2 regions of the Anaeromicrobium sediminis genome follow, and region 1 is predicted to be linked to the other one. Evidence: a T-box and tRNA genes for the amino acid it is inferred to sense, from the RefSeq annotation. Region 1 holds a T-box; the other holds one or more tRNA genes.
The links. A T-box is a leader RNA that pairs with one kind of tRNA and senses whether it is charged. The one in region 1 lies ahead of argS (arginine--tRNA ligase), so its partner is inferred to be a tRNA-Arg.
Positions count from the first base shown of each region.

Region 2: it has a tRNA-Arg gene. The T-box ahead of argS (arginine--tRNA ligase) is inferred to sense a tRNA for this amino acid. The anticodon was not compared.

Region 1 covers NZ_NIBG01000007.1:5,928-9,352, reverse strand. The annotation lists gene CCE28_RS09400 (endonuclease MutS2) at 1-72, shown strand, start outside; gene CCE28_RS09395 (DUF523 domain-containing protein) at 83-592, shown strand; gene CCE28_RS09390 (GerMN domain-containing protein) at 543-1,112, shown strand; T-box leader at 1,237-1,446, shown strand; gene argS (arginine--tRNA ligase) at 1,532-3,229, shown strand; gene CCE28_RS09380 (radical SAM protein) at 3,259-3,425, shown strand, end outside.
Region 2 covers NZ_NIBG01000028.1:17,342-20,766, forward strand. The annotation lists gene CCE28_RS19560 (D-alanyl-D-alanine carboxypeptidase family protein) at 426-1,589, shown strand; tRNA gene CCE28_RS19565 (tRNA-Arg) at 1,620-1,696, shown strand; gene CCE28_RS22805 (hypothetical protein) at 1,856-1,984, shown strand; gene CCE28_RS19570 (winged helix-turn-helix transcriptional regulator) at 2,177-2,557, opposite strand; gene CCE28_RS19575 (pyridoxamine 5'-phosphate oxidase family protein) at 2,705-3,100, shown strand; gene CCE28_RS19580 (DUF2284 domain-containing protein) at 3,176-3,425, shown strand, end outside.

The sequences.
Region 1 (3,425 bases):
CACGTGGATAAGTTTAGAATTGGTGGTTTTAGTGAAGGTGGAACTGGAGCTACTATAGTAACTTTAAAATAGGAGAATAAAAATGATTTTAATAAGTGCATGTCTTTTGGGTGTAAATTGTAAATATAATGGAAAAAACAACCTAAAATATGATATATTAGAATTAGCAAAGGGAAAAAATATAATACCAGTATGTCCTGAACAGTTAGGAGGTCTTCCTACTCCCAGAATACCCTGTGAAATAATTCATAGTACAGGGGAGGTTATAGATGGATGTGGGAAGGTTTTAAATAAAAGGGGAGAAGATAAAACAGAGGAGTTTTTAAAGGGTGCTTATGAAACTCTTCATATTGCAAAATTATATAATGTTAAAGAGGTCATATTAAAAGAAAACTCTCCGTCCTGTGGTTCAAATTTTGTATATGATGGAACCTTTTCTGGAAAAAAGAAAAGGGGTGATGGAGTTACTTCGGCTCTTTTGAAAAAGCATGGCATAATTGTGCATAATGAGGACAACTATCACATTAAAGGGGGAACTAAAGATGAAGAAAAAAATAATTCTAGGAATTTGCATGCTAACAATGGCGACTAGCCTATTTATAGGGTGTGGAAAAAAGGAAGAACAAAAACAAGAAGTAAACACTGAAGTACCGGCACAAGAGGAAGTTGTAAAAGAAGAAGCTAAGGATGTAAATTATGTTCTTTATTTAAAAAATAGAAATATGCCTTATCTATTTGATGAGAGATATACTATAAAAGAAGATGATGCAAAACTAGAAGGAAAGACTATGGAAGAGTTTGTTATGAATGAATTAATAAACTTTAAAGAATTTGGAGAATATGAAAATCCAATTCCAAAGGGAACTAATGTATTGTCTATTGAAAAGGAAGGACCTTTAGTAACTGTAAATTTATCAGAGGAATTTAATAATTTTAAAGGAACTAAAGATGATGTTGAATTATTAATTGCATCCATAGTAAATTCTCTGACTATTTTACCTGGAAATGAAAAGGTACAAATTTTAGTTGAAGGTAAAGTAGTTGAAAATATTGGGGGAGTAAAAATAAAAGCTCCCTTAGAGTATTTTGATAACTTATATCCAGATAAGTAAACACTTAATAAAAGGCTTTAGTCAATTGGCTAAAGCTTTTTATTAAAAAAATCATAACAAAAGTCTTGATTTACATAAAAAATTGTGATAATTTAATAAACGATACAGAATAATAATAAGTGAAATTATGTCTAGGAAAAGGAAAGTAAGTTTTAGATAATGCTAAAGCGAATCAGGGATGGTGAGAGCCTGATGCTATGCTAAGACCCAAGCGCACCTTTGAGATTTTTACTGAAAATTAGTAGGTGAAACGGAAGCCCTCCGTTAACGGGGCGTAGAGTGGGTACATAAGTACCAATAAGAGTGGTAACACGGGATAACTCTCGTCTCTTTGTATTATAAGAGGTGGGGGTTTTTTGTAATTTTTAGATGTTTTTAATATAGACTGAGGTCTTTATAAAATATAAGGAGGATATGAAATGTTAGATTTTAAAAAGCAAGTGGCAGAAATTTTAGCAGGGAAAATAGAAGATTTAAATGAAAATGAAATATTAGAAATGATAGAGATACCACCTAATAGTGATATGGGGGATTATGCTTTTCCGTGTTTTAGACTGGCAAAAATATTTAGAAAAGCCCCTAATATGATAGCTCAGGATATGGTGAATGAAATTGGAAAAGTAGAAGGTTTTTCTAAAGTGGAAAATGCTGGCGGATACGTAAACTTCTTTGTGGATAATACTATGTTCGCTAAGAGTATAATAACAGAAGTGTTTAATAAAAAAGAATCTTACGGTTCATCAGATATGGGATCAGATAAAACTGTTATAGTAGAATACTCATCTCCTAATATAGCTAAGCCATTTCACATAGGTCATATTAGAACTACAGTTATAGGTCATGCCCTTAAGAACATATATGATTTCTTAGGATATGATACAGTTAGTATAAACCATTTAGGAGACTATGGAACTCAATTTGGTAAATTAATAGTTGCTTTTAAGGCTTGGGGTGTGGAGAAAGAAGTAGAGGAAAATCCTATTCCAACATTACTTAAGTTATATATTAAGTTCCACGAGGTAGCAGAAGAAAAACCAGAATTAGAAGATGAGGCTAGACTTTGGTTTAAAAAGTTAGAAGAAGGTGACCAAGAAGCTAAGAGATTGTGGCAATGGTTTAGAGATGTGAGTTTGAAAGAATTTAAAAAGGTTTATGATATGTTTGGTATTGAGTTTGATTCTTATGCAGGAGAAAGTTTCTACTCAGATAAAATGCCTGCTGTTATAGATGAAATGAATGAAAAGAATTTATTAGAAGAATCAAAGGGGGCAGATATAGTAAACTTAGAAGAGTTTAATATGCCACCAGCATTAATTAGAAAAAGTGATGGCTCTACTTTATATATAACAAGAGATATAGCTGCAGCTATTTATAGAAAAAATCATTATGACTTCTACAAGAACATTTATGTGGTAGGTTCTCAACAAAATCTACATTTCCAACAATGGTTTAAGGTGATTGAACTTATGGGTCATGAGTGGGCTCATGATTGTATCCATGTACCTTTTGGAATGGTAGCATTAGAAGAAGGAACTATGTCTACTAGAAAGGGTAGAGTAGTTTTCTTAGAAGACGTACTTAAAAAGGCAGTAGAAAAGACTACAGAAATAATGAAAGAAAAGAATGCTAATTTAGAAAACTTAGAAGAAGTGGCTAAAGCTGTAGGGATTGGAGCTGTCATGTTCCAAGAATTATCTAACAATAGAATTAAAGATTATACCTTCTCATGGGATAGAACATTAAACTTTGAGGGAGAGACAGGTCCTTATGTACAATATAGCCATGCAAGGGCGTGTAGCGTGCTTAGAAAAGCAGATATGGAAGTAACTTCTAATATAGATTTCTCTTTACTTGATGGTGCAGCTATAAGCTTATTAAAGACTATAGAGTTATTCCCACAAGTAGTTAAGGAAGCAGCTAGAAAAAATGAGCCGTCAATAGTAACTAGATATATTGTGGATGTGGCTCAAGACTTTAATAGTTTCTATCATGCAACACCAATACTAGTAGATGATGAAGAAACTAAGAAGGCTAGACTTGCTGTTGTATATGCGGCAAAAGAAACTATTAAAAATGGTTTAGCCCTATTAGGAATAAAAGCACCTATTAAGATGTAATTAAAGAAAATACAATTGGGGGATTAAATATGAGATACGTTGGAAGTGTTTATAGACCTCCTAGTGAGGCATACAGTTATATATTACAAGTTAGTATAGGTTGTTCCCATAACAAATGTACATTTTGTAGTATGTATAAGGAGAAACAGTTTAGAAAAAGAAATTTAGATGAAATATTTGAAGATCTACAAATGGC
Region 2 (3,425 bases), on a different contig from region 1:
TGTAGAAAGAAATCAACAGATGTTGAAAAAAACCATAAAAAGTGTTAATAAGTAATTTTATGACATGAATTTATCCACAGAATCTAATAAGGGCACTTTATATTTAATGTTTCTGTGTGTAACTTTAGAATATATTAATAGGGTTATTAAATTAATAACCCTATTATTTTTTTATTCTAATTTAAATTTCATAAATGCTTCAAGTGCTTTTTTTCTGTATTAATTGCATTTTTTATAATTTTAATCCTTTCATATGCATATAATGGTAGTGCTTTTTCACCATTATTAAGTATATAAATAATTAAGCAATTACTATTCAATGTAAAAATATCCACAAAAAAGTTACATAAACAAGAATGGGGTGGTTTTTTGGCGAAGTTTAATGTACTATAAAGGTGTAAAGTATGTGTGGATGGGAGATTAAAATGAAAAAAATAACAAAAATATTTTTGATAATCATATTAATATTTAGTACTACATTAAATGGATTCGCGTTGGATTTTCAATCAAATGCTAAGGCGGCCATATTAACAGATGAAGAAGGAAATATATTATATGAAAAAAATGGTGATAAAACATATGCTCCTGCTAGTATAACTAAGCTTATGACTTATTTACTTACTATGGAAGCAAGAGATAATGGGCTAGTTTCATATGAGGACATAGTTACCATAACTAAACATGCCTCAGACGAGAGGGGAGCAAGATATTGGTTAGTTGAAGGGGAAAAATTAACCTTAAAGGAACTGATAGATGCTATGATGGTGGCTTCAGCTAACGATGCAACTATGGCCATAGCTGAATATATAGGTGGAAGTGAAGAAGACTTTGTAAATATGATGAATGAAAGAGCATTAGAACTTGGAATGAACAATACTCATTTTGAAAATCCTAATGGAATGCCTGAAGAGGGTATGGGTAACTTAATGTCTGCAAAGGACATTAACATATTAGCTAAATATACAATAAAGAATTATAAAGAAGAACTTTTACCCCTTACATCTATGAAAACCCTAGTAAATGAAAAGAGAAGGTTTAGAAAAGATAATACTAATAAATTATTGAAAGTAATGCCACAGGTAGATGGATTAAAGACAGGATATACAGATGAAGCAGGATATTGTCTAGTTTCTACCATGCCAGCTAAGGGCTTTAGATTAATAAGTGTAGTTATGGGAACTAATAATGACTATGAAAGGGTAAAAGAAAGTAAATCATTACTGGAATTTGGAGATAATAACTTTGAAAAGAAAAAGGTTATAGATACGGAAAGGGATAAATATACAATGAACTTATTTAATGAAGAAAAAGTTCCTGTAGAAATTGTTCCAAAAGAGAATATTTGGAGGGTAAGTCCTCATAAATATATAAAGAGTCAAAATATAATGATTCCAGAAAATACCTACTGGAAAGTAAAAAAAGGCCAAATAGTAGGAAATTTGGAATTAGAATTGTATAATTCGGAAAGAATAACAGTAGATCTAGTAAGTAATGAGGATAAAACCATACCCCCAGGTGTATTTTTTAGGAATATATTTACCATACTAGGATGTGTAATTAAAAGTGCCATTTTGGGGTTGACAAACTAGACTAGTAAATTTAATATATAGGTATATAATGCGCCCATAGCTCAGCAGGATAGAGCAACGGTTTCCTAAACCGTGTGTCGGAGGTTCGAATCCTCTTGGGTGCGCCATTAAATAGCCTTGTTTTCCTTGATTTTCCAAGGGATATGAGGTTTTTTGTTTTGTGTGGGATTTTCAGTTAGTTGCTAGTTGTTTCTGGAAAACCACAGTTGTCGTCGTCGTTACGACGTCAAAAGGACGTCGGAGTGGATTAGAGTGGAACTAATTTAGTGATAAAAAGAGATTTAGGATCATTAGAAGTGAATCGTACCATAAATCGCTGTGTTTTTTATAATATGTCTCCACATACGACACATGTGGAAGTCATATTGAGACTAACATTGAAAGTAAGTCTATGACTGATGTGACTGAAATATTGTGAGGGAATAAAAGACTGAAAAGGCGATGTGATTGAAATTTATGAAGATATCTAAACTAATAGATATCTTTATTGATTCCAATTTGTCGGGATCAAATAAATAGACTTAATGAATAAAAGGAAGAAATTTATTCATTAAGTCTATTTATGTTTTGAAGATTACTATTTGTGCTTACTCACTATCTGTTAACATGCCGTGTGCTTTAAAATAGGTGATTCCCCAATCGCCCATAGTGTTAATAACAGTATTGAACTTTTTACCTAGAGGTGTTAAAGAATATTCAACTTTTGGGGGAATGACATTGTGAACTTCACGATGAACGACGCCATCAAATTCAAGCTCCTTTAGTTGACGGTTTAATGTTGCTTGAGTACAAGGGATTAGACGGTCTAACTCATTAAACCTTTTCGTTCCTTGTTCTAGATGCCAGAAAATTAATAGCTTCCATTTGCCTTTAATAACTTTTTGTGCCATGCAATAAGGGCACAGCTGAACTTTGACATCATCATTGATTTTACATTCTGAACATTCATATAGATATTTTGGATTCATTGCTCCTCCTTTTTATATGAGAAGGCACTATCATTTAAGATAGTATCAATCATTATTAATAGTATTTACAAGTATGATAGTTAGTGGGATAATTATATCAAATTTAAAGGAAAAATCAAATATATAAAAAAGTAAAGGAGAATGATTATGGAACAAATTAATGTAGTAGCTCAATTTATACAAGAAAGTAAAGTGTTTTATCTAGCAACAAATGGGAAAAATGGACCAGATGTAAGACCAATGGGGATTGTTATTCCTTATAATGAAAGATTGTACTTCATTCTTGCTAAGCCAATGAATCTTAATCAGCAGTTGCAAGAGGATGGTAAAGTTTCAATTTCAACTTTTAATGGTGAAAAGATGTTAAGACTGTATGGAACAGCTGTACTAGATGATTCTGATGAGACGAAAGATGCTTTTATTGACATGAATGAACAAATTGCACAAATGTTCCCGAAAGAAATCATTGCCCCTTACTTTTTGAAAGATGTAAAAGCGAGCATAGGTGCTATGGGTGGTCAAGCTGATAATTATGAGTTCTAATTTGGTGACACAAAAGTGATTAAATGGATCAAAGAAAAAGAAGAAGAAAAAAGATATGTCTTTTATAGAAAAATTGTGCAGGATGATGTTGTATTGGAACCCTCATTAAGAGAATTTTGTGAAGCGAATCAATGTGGTCAATACGGTTCTAATTGGATGTGTCCACCTAGTTTAGGCACTTATGAAGAATTAACTGAAGAACTTCGTTCTTGCGGTAATGGTATCTTAATGCAGATGATTTATCAATTAGAAGATTCTTATGATGTTGAAGGTTGGAGAAAGGCATTAGAAGTGTTCGATTATAAATTAAGAGATATTGCAAATC